One region of the Cereibacter azotoformans genome, then DNA from elsewhere that is predicted to be linked to it. Evidence: riboswitches for the same ligand, from Rfam matches in the RefSeq annotation. Region 1 holds a riboswitch; each other region holds the start of a gene.
What was found. Region 1 has a riboswitch for cobalamin ahead of LV780_RS18565 (DUF4198 domain-containing protein). Riboswitches for the same ligand answer to the same signal wherever they lie in the genome.

Region 2: another riboswitch for cobalamin. It lies ahead of LV780_RS06835 (DUF1636 family protein); the one in region 1 lies ahead of LV780_RS18565 (DUF4198 domain-containing protein).
Region 3: another riboswitch for cobalamin. It lies ahead of LV780_RS20975 (cysteine-rich small domain-containing protein); the one in region 1 lies ahead of LV780_RS18565 (DUF4198 domain-containing protein).

What each region holds. Positions count from the first base shown of each region.
Region 1 covers NZ_CP090022.1:721,144-724,411, forward strand. Annotated here, with positions in the region: gene LV780_RS18560 (Pnap_2097 family protein) at 1-500, shown strand, start outside; cobalamin riboswitch at 838-1,037, shown strand; gene LV780_RS18565 (DUF4198 domain-containing protein) at 1,174-1,959, shown strand; gene cbiM (cobalt transporter CbiM) at 1,964-2,575, shown strand; gene LV780_RS18575 (Ig-like domain-containing protein) at 2,572-3,144, shown strand; gene cbiQ (cobalt ECF transporter T component CbiQ) at 3,148-3,268, shown strand, end outside.
Region 2 covers NZ_CP090021.1:1,359,821-1,363,088, reverse strand. Annotated here, with positions in the region: gene cobN (cobaltochelatase subunit CobN) at 1-534, opposite strand, end outside; gene cobW (cobalamin biosynthesis protein CobW) at 538-1,575, opposite strand; gene LV780_RS06835 (DUF1636 family protein) at 1,572-1,931, opposite strand; cobalamin riboswitch at 2,033-2,227, opposite strand; gene LV780_RS06830 (NnrS family protein) at 2,341-3,268, shown strand, end outside.
Region 3 covers NZ_CP090024.1:27,104-30,371, reverse strand. Annotated here, with positions in the region: gene LV780_RS20985 (cobyric acid synthase) at 1-65, shown strand, start outside; gene LV780_RS20980 (cobyric acid synthase) at 62-1,516, shown strand; partial or broken gene LV780_RS20975 (cysteine-rich small domain-containing protein) at 1,564-1,937, opposite strand; cobalamin riboswitch at 2,029-2,216, opposite strand; partial or broken gene LV780_RS20970 (IS256 family transposase) at 2,566-3,268, shown strand, end outside.

The DNA.
Region 1 (3,268 bases):
CGACGCGCTTCCTCGTTGACGGCAAGGAAAAGGCCGAGGTCCGCATCCTCTCGAGCTTCATCAAGCGCAAGGTGCGGGGGTCCAACAAGAAGTTCGCGAAGGTCCGTGACATCTGGACCGCCGAGGATCTCGACGGCGCGAGGATCGATGCCGAACTTGAGCGGCACCATGCGATGAAGAGCCTCCCCGTCGAGGGGGTGCTCGCGATGGACTACGAGGTCAACCGCATCCAGGATTTCAACACGGCAGACTTCCTGTACTTCAAGAATTTCGTCCGGATCGCGAAGGCGTCCGAATGGCGCGAGAACCGCGGGAAGGCCCCGCGGCTCAACAGCCGGCGCGAGGTCTGGTATTTCGGCAATGTCGAGGATGGCGAGCGCGTGCTGGCCCATGTCGCCCGGGCGAGTGACGCCTGCGCGACCGAGCTTGTCGATGCCGAGGGCCGGCGGCTCTGCCTGTCGCTCGCCGAAGCGCCCGAAGTGACGATCGCACCGCGCTGACCGGACGGTGCTTCTACGCGGGATGTGTCCCTCACAGGACTTGTGCAACTGAGCCCCGTAGTCTCCGGGCACGGTCAGCGTCACGGTGAAGTCCTCGTTGATCCGCCACTTGAACGGCTCGGCGCCGGCGGGGATCAGCACTTCGGCGGGCGGTCCGCAGGCGGCGAGGCGGCCGTGCGCTGGCCGCTCCGCCCCCCGGAACCATGCTCCGCATCGAGGCCGGAGCCCCACCGGGTGACACGGCGCCGCCTCCCTGTTTCCGGTATCGGCCCGCGGCCTGCCCGAGTTGCGGCGCTGGTGCGCGGATAACGCTGTTGACAGGGAGCGGCAGACCGGGTTCAACGGCAGCGTCATCGGTTCTTCCGGCAACGGAAGAGGAAAGAGGGAATGCGGTGAGGCCGGATGGCCGACTCCGCGGCTGCCCCCGCAACTGTGAGCGGTGAGCGAGGCCGACATGCCACTGGGCGCCCTGCCCGGGAAGGCCGGCCGAAGCTGTGATCCGCGAGCCAGGAGACCTGCCGCTGGCGCGCGGGGAGCGATCCCGCGCCTTCCACCGGACGCCGGGGTGCGCGTCTGGCGCGAGGCACGGCGCCGGATCGTGCGACCACCTCGGGCCATTCTCCCCTCCGTCCTTTCACACGACCGCCCCGAAGGCGGCAGAAAGGGACGAATGATGAAACTCCACCACGCGCTGCTTGCCGCGGGCCTTCTGATGCCCGCCGCCGCCGAGGCGCATTTCCAGCTGATCCATGTCGAGACGCCGCTGATCGAGGCGCCGGGCGACGTGCCGGTGAAGCTGATCTTCTGGCATCCGTTCGAGAACGGCCACGTGATGGACATGGGGCCGCCGCAGGCGTTCTATGCGGTCAGCCGCGGCGAGAAGATCGACCTCGCGGCCAGCCTGACGCCCTTCACCTTCACCGGCGCCTCGAATGCGGCGCAGGGCTTCGACGCGGTGGTGCCGGTGACGAAGGCGGGCGACTACGTGCTGGTGGTCGAGCCTGCGCCCTATCTGGAACCGTCCGAGGACATCTTCATCCAGCAGTTCGCCAAGGTCTACCTGAACCGGATGGAACTGCCGACCGACTGGACCGAGCCGCAGGGTCTGCCGACCGAGATCCTGCCGCTGGTCAAGCCCTACAACGTCATCGCCGGATCGACCTTCACCGGCCGCGTGCTGTCCGAGGGTCAGCCGGTCGCCGGTGCCGAGATCGAGGTGGAGTTCATGGCGGCCGAGCCCGACATGGCGACGAACGCGCCGAGGACTCCCGTGGCCGGGCCGATGCCGGGTGGCGCGGTGGTCGCGGTCTCGGACGCGGACGGCTATTTCACCTTCGGAATCCCGAAGGCCGGCTGGTGGGGCTTCGCCGCGCTCGGCACCGGGCCGGTGAAGGAGCACGAAGGCAAGGAGCTGAGCCAGGACGCCGTGATCTGGGTGCGCGCCTGGGACGTGGAGTAGATCCATGCACATCGTCGATGGCGCGCTTTCGGGGCCTGTGGTGATCGGCGGTGCGGTGCTGGCCGCGGCCGGCATCGCGCAGGGCCTGCGTCACCTGCCGGTCGAGAAGATCCCCACAGCAGGCGTGCTGTCGGCGACCTTCTTCGTCGCCTCTCTGGTGCATGTTCCGATCGGCCCTTCGTCCGTCCACCTGATCCTGAACGGGCTCGCGGGGCTGGTGCTCGGCTGGGCCGCGTTTCCGGCGCTCTTCGTGGGCCTGCTGCTGCAGGCGGTCTTCTTCGGCTTCGGCGGCGTGACGGTGCTGGGGGTGAACACCTTCGACATCGCGGCCCCGGCCGTGCTGGTGGGGATTCTCTGCCGCAGGGGGCTCGCCGGGCCGCCGGCGGTCGCGGCGATCTGGGGCGCGGTGGGCGGTGCGCTCGCCGTCGCTCTGACGACGCTCTGCGTTGGCGTGGCGCTGGCGCTCTCGGGCGAAGAGTTCATCCCGGCGGCCAAGCTCGTCTTCCTCGCGCATATCCCGGTCATGGCGGTCGAGGCGGCCATCACCGCTGCCGCGGTCTCGCTGGTCCGGCAGGTCAAGCCCGAACTCTTCTCGGTCATGGAGGCCGCAAGATGAAACTCCTGCTCGCGCTGGTCCTCGTTCTGGCGCCGCTGCCGGCCTTTGCGCACAAGGTGATCGCCTCGGTCTATCCTGCGGGCGCGGCCATCGAGGGCGAGATCGGCTTTTCCAACGGCGACATGGCCGCGAACCAGCGGGTGACGGTGACCGATCCCGAGGGCCGGCCGCTCGGCGAGGTGGTGACCGACGCCGCGGGCGCCTTCAGCTTCACGCCGGCCGAGCCGATTGCCCACGTCTTCCACGCCAATCTCGGCGCGGGCCATGTGGCCGAGGTGACGATGCCGGCCGAGGCGGTCGCGGCGCTTCTGGGGAAGGCTTCCCCCGCCACGCCGCCCGGCGCCGGTGCGATTCCACTGACAACCGCCGCACTGGCGGGGGGAGCCGCGCCGCTCTCGCGGGACGAGATCGCCGCCATGCTGCGCGACGAGCTGCGCCCGCTTCGGCAGGAGATCGCGGCCTACAAGGAGAAGAACGACCTTCAGACCATCCTGGGCGGCCTTGGCTGGATTGCGGGGCTCTTCGGGCTCGGCTTCTACCTCGCCGCCCGGCGGCGGATGGCGGGCTGAGGCTTGGGCCACCTCCTGTCCGCCGACGCCGCTGCCCCGCCGCCCGACGGCGGCGCCTTCCGCCGGATCGACCCGCGCGCGCGGGTGCTGGCAGCGGTGGGCTTTGCCGCAGGCACCGTGGCGC
Region 2 (3,268 bases), on a different replicon from region 1:
GCCCATGTCGGGCATCCGCTTCTCGCCCGGCACCGGGCCCGCATAGAGCCCCGCCGCCAGCGCCAGTTGCGCCAGCGCCGCCTGCGCCGCCACCGCGCCGCCTGCATCGCAGAGCGCCGACAGCCGCCGCAGCGTCGAGACCGGCAGCGTCGAGAGCGCATCGAGCGCCGGATCCTCGCGCCCGTCCGCGGGCAGGACCGCCAGCGCGATCCCGCGGCGCCGGCAGAGATCCTGCACCTCGGCCAGCCCGTAGCTCCAGTAGCTCTCGCCGCCGATCAGCCGGATCAGGATCGCCTTGGCATGGGCCAGCACCGTCTCGGCGTAGGTGTCGATGGAGAGCGGATGGCGCAGCGCCACGAGGTTCAGAAGCCGGGTCGCGGGCAGGCCGCCCTTCGCCCGGTGCCAGCCCGCCGCGAAGGCCCCGAGATCGCTGTCGGAGAAGGACAGGACCACCAGATCCGCGGGCGTCTGGCCGGGATCGAACGGGGTCGCAGTCTCCTCGAGCCCGTGGCTTTCGCGGAAGACGACATGCATGGCTCAGCCGATCCGTGCCAGAAGATCCTGCCGGATCGCGGCCTCGTCCAGATCGCCGCGCTCGGCGATGACGACGAGGCGGCTTTGCCGCGCGCCGCTCCAGGGCCGGTCGAACTGGTGGCGGACGCGCGCACCCACCGCCTGCACGAGAAGCCGCATCGGCTTGCCCTGAACCGCCACATGGCCCTTCACGCGGAGGACGTTGCGCTCGGTCGCGAGCGCCCGGATCGCCTCGGCCAGACGCTCGGGATCGGCGATCTCGGGCAGATCGACCACGGTCGAGGCGAAATCGTCGTGCTCGTGATCGTCGGCCCCGTCATGGTGCGACGGGCGGGCGGCGAGATCGTCCTCGGCCGCGGCCTCGATCCCGAGGATCACCTGCGGATCGACCGCGCCCTCGGTCACGGCGAGGATCGGGATCGGCCGCGGCGATTCCGCCTCGACCACCGCGCGCGCGGCGGCAAGGCCCGCCTCGCCCGCGAGATCGGCCTTGGTCAGAAGCACGAGGTCGGCACAGGCGAGCTGATCCTCGAACACTTCCGAGAGCGGGGTCTCGTGATCAGCGCCCTCGGCCTGGGCCTGCGCGGCCACGGCGTCGGCATCGGGGGCAAAGCGGCCCGCGGCGACGGCCTCGGCATCGGCCAGAGCGATCACGCCATCGACCGTGATGCGCGAGCGGATGGCGGGCCAGTCGAAGGCCTTCAGGAGCGGCTTCGGCAGCGCAAGGCCCGAGGTCTCGATCAGGATGTGATCGGGGCGCCTGGGCAGCGCCATCAGCGCCTCGATGGTGGGGATGAACTCGTCGGCCACGGTGCAGCAGAGGCAGCCGTTCGCCAGCTCCACGATCGCCTCGTCGGGGCAGTTCTCGTCGGCGCAGGCGCGGATCAGGTCGCCATCGACGCCCACGGTGCCGAACTCGTTGACCAGGACCGCAAGGCGGCGCCCGCCCGGGTTCTGCATCAGGTGCCGGATCAGCGTGGTCTTTCCGGCGCCGAGGAAGCCCGTGATCACCGTGACGGGGATCTTGGCAAGGTCGGTCATGGCATCTCTCCGATGGGGGGAAGGCGGGCAAGCGACTGCTTGCGGAAGATCTCGGGCCGCTCGCGCCAGGGCACGATGCCGTCGGAGGCGCCCGCATAGGCGGCGGCGCCTTCGAGGATCGCGGGTGCGTCGGCCTCTTCGAGGCGACCATAGACATAGCTCCAGCGGCCGGGCGCCGACAAAGCCACGGCGCAGCCCTGCGAACACGCGGACAGGCATTCGACGGGCCGGACGGTGACGCCCTCGGGGGCATCGGCGGCGAGCGCGGCATGAAGCCGCAGGCCCGGCGTGGCATCGCCCTCGGCCACGGGCTGTCCCGCGCGGCAGGTGGTGCAGACGTGAAGCGTCACGGTCATCGGCCGTCCCTTGTCCTGCGGCGGAAAAGGGGCCCGATCCAGGGGAGGGAGGCGGCACAAGGCGGCACCTCGGTCCACCGGCCGCGGAACACCCCGTCCGCCCGTAAGTCTCAGCGCTGGCAGGTCTCCCGGCTTGCGGATGTGGGGCCTTGCGGTCCCGCGGCGGTCCGCCTTCCCGGCCTTTCGGCCAGTGGCATGGACAACCTCTCCGGTCACGGTCGCGGGGGCGGCTGCCTCTGGGGCATTCCCTCTTCGCCTGTCGCTTGCGGACAGGAACCAGCGCGGCGGCAGTGGTGAGCGAAAGGGCCGCCCTTGTCAAGCCGACGCGGAGGGCCGGGACGAGAGGACGCGGGACGGCTTCACAAGCCGCGCCGGTCGCGGCAGAAGGGCGGACGTAAAGGACGCACCCATGACGCGACTGCATGATCTCTGGCTGGCGCCGCACCGGCCGCTCTTTCTGGGCGCGGGGCTCTGGGCGCTTGCGGCGCTGGTCTGGTGGCAGTGGGGAGAGGCTCTGGGCCTTGCCGCGCCGGTTCTGGGCACATGGGGCCTCTGGCACGGGCATGAGATGCTCTTCGGGCTCGGCTCGGCGGCGGTCGGCGGCTATTTCCTGACCGCGGCGCAAGGATGGCGCGGGTCGGACCCGCTGTCGGGGCGGCCGCTGATGGCGCTGGTCGCGCTCTGGCTGCTGGCGCGGGTGGCGCTGGTGCTGGCGGGACTTTGGCCCGCGGCGCCGATCTGGCTGATCCAGCCCGCGGCTTGCGCCTATTTCCTTGCGCTGGCCGGGATGCTGCTGCGCGAGGCGCTGCTGGCCAGGCGCTGGACCAAGATCGGCTTCGGGGCAGGGGTCCTGGCCTACGGGCTGGCCGAGACGCTCTATCTGCGGGCCGCGCTCACGGATGGTTTGCCCGACGCGGCCACCATGGTGCGCGTGGGCTGGATGTTCTTCGCGCTCAAGATCTCGATCATCGGCGGGCGGATGGTGCCGGCCTTCACGCTGAACTGGCTGCGGCAGGTTCAAAGCCCGGCGCCCGACCCCGCACCGCGACCCGTCCTTGGCTGGTGCGCGCTGGGGTTGCTCTGGCTTGCGCTGGCGCTGGCCTTCCTGGGCGAGGAGACGGTCTCGGCCCTCTGCCTCGTCGGCGCGGGGATCGCGCAGGGCCTGCGCCTTGCGGGCTGGCGCGGCTGGCGGGTGCGGGCGAACCGGCTTCTGCTGCTCCTCCACATCACCTTTGGCTGGCTGGCGGCGGGGCTCGTCCTCGTGGGACTCGCGCGGCTGAACCTGGTGCCCATCGCCGAGATGGACGCGCTTCACGCATTGACCATGGGGGCGATGT
Region 3 (3,268 bases), on a different replicon from region 1:
ACGCGCTGGCGACCCATGTCGAGGCGACCCTCGACCTCGACGCGCTGCTGGCGCTGGCGCGATGAGGGCGCGACGGCTGATGGTGCTCGGCACCGGCTCGGACGTGGGCAAGAGCCTGTCTGTGGCGGGCCTCTGCCGCGCCTATGCCCGCCGGGGGCTGCAGGTCGCGCCGTTCAAGGCGCAGAACATGTCGAACAACGCCGCGGTGACCGTGGACGGAGGCGAGATCGGCCGGGCGCAGGCCCTGCAGGCTCGCGCGGCGGGGCTGGCGCCCACCACCGACATGAACCCGGTGCTGCTGAAGCCCGACAGCGACGTGACCGCGCAGCTGGTGGTGCAGGGCCGGGTCGAGGGGCGGCTTTCCGCGGCCGACTACCAGCGGCTGAAGCCCGCCCTGTTGCCGCGGGTGGTGGAAAGCCTGAACCGGCTCTGCGAGGGCCGCGATCTGGTGCTGATCGAGGGCGCGGGCAGCGGGGCCGAGCGCTATCTGCGCCCGCAGGACATCTCGAACATGGGGCTGGCCTCGGCCGCCGACCTGCCGGCGGTGCTGCTGGCCGATGACTCGCGCGGTGGCGTCACGGCGGCGGTGCTGGGGCATCATCTCCTGTGGACCGCGGCCGAGCGGGCGCGTGTGGCAGGGGTGATCGTGAACAAGTTCCGCGGCGATCCGGCGATCTTCGCACCCGCTGCCGCCGACATCCGGCAGGCGACCGGCTGGCAGGTTCTGGGTCTCGTGCGATGGTCCGAGGCCGCCCGCGCCCTTCCGGCCGAGGATTCGCTGGCGCTGGATCAGGCGCGGCAGCCCGGCCGCGGTCTGGTGATCGCGGTGCCCGAGATCCCGCGGCTGGCCAATGCCTGCGACCTCGACCCGCTGGCGGCCGAGCCGGGGGTGGATCTGCACTGGGTGCGCCCCGGCCATCCGCTGCCCGCCGAGGCCGCCGTGGTGGTCCTGCCGGGCGCGAAATCCACGCGCGCCGCGCTGGAAGCCTTGCGGGCCGAGGGCTGGGACATCGACATCCGCGCCCATCACCGCCGCGGCGGCCGGGTGGTCGGGATCTGCGCAGGCTTCCAGATGCTGGGCCGGCGCGTCACGGACCCCGACGGGATCGAGGGCCCGCCGGGCGAGACCGAGGGCCTGGGCCTGCTGGACATCGACACCGTGATCGGCCCGGCCAAGCGGCTCTGCGAGATCACCGCGACAGACGCGATCAGCGGAACGCGGGTGACCGGCTACGAGATGCACATGGGGGTGACCACGGGCGCAGGCCTCGCCCGCCCGTGGCTGAGCCCGGACGGCCGACCCGAGGGCGCGCTGTCGCCGGACGGCCGGGTGATGGGCAGCTACCTGCACGGCATCTTCGGCGCGGGGGCCTTCCGCGCCCGGTGGCTTCAGGCCATGGGCGGCGCCGGATCGGCCGGGGACCACGCCGCGCGGATAGAGACCGCGCTTGATCGGCTGGCCGACGGGATCGAGGCGGACCTCGATCTCGATGCGCTGCTGAGGCTGGCGCACTAGGCCACCGGGGCGCTTCGGCCGCGGCATACCCGGCGCACCTCGCGGCGTCAGCCCTCGCGGTGGCGGCGATGTGCCTCGGCCACGGCCTCGGTCGCACCCTCGGCCGGACGGGGCCGCGGTGTCGGCGGGTCGGTCTGCGGCTGGCCCGACCAGGGCTGCGGGAATTCCAGCCACTTCTGGATAAAGTTCCACGACTGCTGGTAGCCGTCATGCGGCAGGGTACAGGCCGAGCAGTCCTTGCGCACCAGCCCGTTGCGGTCGGTATAGATCTCATACGGCCCGGGGCAGTCGTAGGCGATCAGCGGGCAGTAGCAGAACAGGCAGTTGAACGCGCGCTTCACCCCCGGATGGCAGGGCAGGAACGGGCAGTCGCGGTTGGTGAAGCCCTTGAAGGCCTCAGGGTTGTGTCTTTCGGCTCCATGGCCACTCCTTCGGTCGCTTGACCGGAAGGCGGAAGGGTGGCTGATCCCGGCGCGAGCGCACGGGCCCATGCCTCCGGGCCCGCCGCCCGGGATGGTCGTCAAGGCCCGGCAGGTCTCCTGGCTCGCGGCTCGGACGCCGGCTGCCCCTTCCCGGCCCATGGGGCCAGTGGCATGGCAGATGGCTCGCCGCTCACAGTTGCGGGGGCAGCGCCGGAGTTGCACCGGCTTCCCTCTTCGCCCGCGGGATCACCGCGGGAACCAGGGCACCGCGACGATGCGGCGGGGGGCCGGTTCTGTCAACCGGGGCCTCGACGCCTTCGCTTTCCGGTTGACAGCCTGCGCGCTGCTCGGGGATGACAGGTGCGTGATCGGTTCACCCGGGCGTTGCTGTGTCCCGAGGATTAAAAGGGAACGCGGCGCGCCCACCTGGGCAAGGCCGCGGGGCCGTGTCCCAAGGCTTGGTGTAGGAGGCCGGGCGCGGAGCCCTCGGCGTAGCGCAGCGCGCGGCCGGTGGTTCCGGTGGGGGCCATCGCCGGTCTTCGGTAGAGGTTCGGGTTGCAAGACCTGGAACCACCACGAGGGTGAGGCGGACCGTGGCGCCAGTGGCGCCGCGTAAGCCGCCGAACGATGACCGACGACAGAATGGCGCTGCTGGAGTTGATTGAAAAGCAGGCCGATACGGACCTTGTCCGCGAGATGCTGGCCTTCGCGGCCGACCGGATCATGGAACTGGAGGTGGAGTTGCGCACCGGCGCCGCCAAGGGTGCTCGCTCACCGCTGCGGGAGGCGCAGCGCAACGGCTACCGGGAACGGGATTGGGACACGAGGGCGGGCCGGATCGCGCTGGAGATCCCGAAGCTTCGGAAGGGAAGCTACCTGCCCAGCTTCCTGGAGCCGCGCCGGACGGCCGAGAAGGCCTTGGTGGCGGTGTTCCAGGGTGAGGAGGATCAGCGGGCCTTCCAGTGGAAGGACCGCCCGACGAACGATGTCCATGGCGTCTCGACGCGGTCGGTGGACGACCTCGTCAAGGCCATGGGCGCGGGCGGCATGTCCAAGAGCCAGGTCAGCCGGCTTTGCAGCGAGATCGACGAGCGGGTGAACGCGTTCCTCTCCCGGCCGCTCGAGGGCGCATGGCCCTATCTCTGGCTCGACGCGACCTATGTGAAGGTGCGCGAGGGCGGGCGGATCGTCAGCCGTGCCGTTATAATCGCCGTGGCGGTGAACGAGGATGGCAAGCGCGAGGTGCTGGGCGTGACCACCGGCTCCTCGGAGGCCGAGACGTTCTGGACCGAGTTTCTGCGCAGCCTCGCCGACCGCGGTCTGCGCGGAG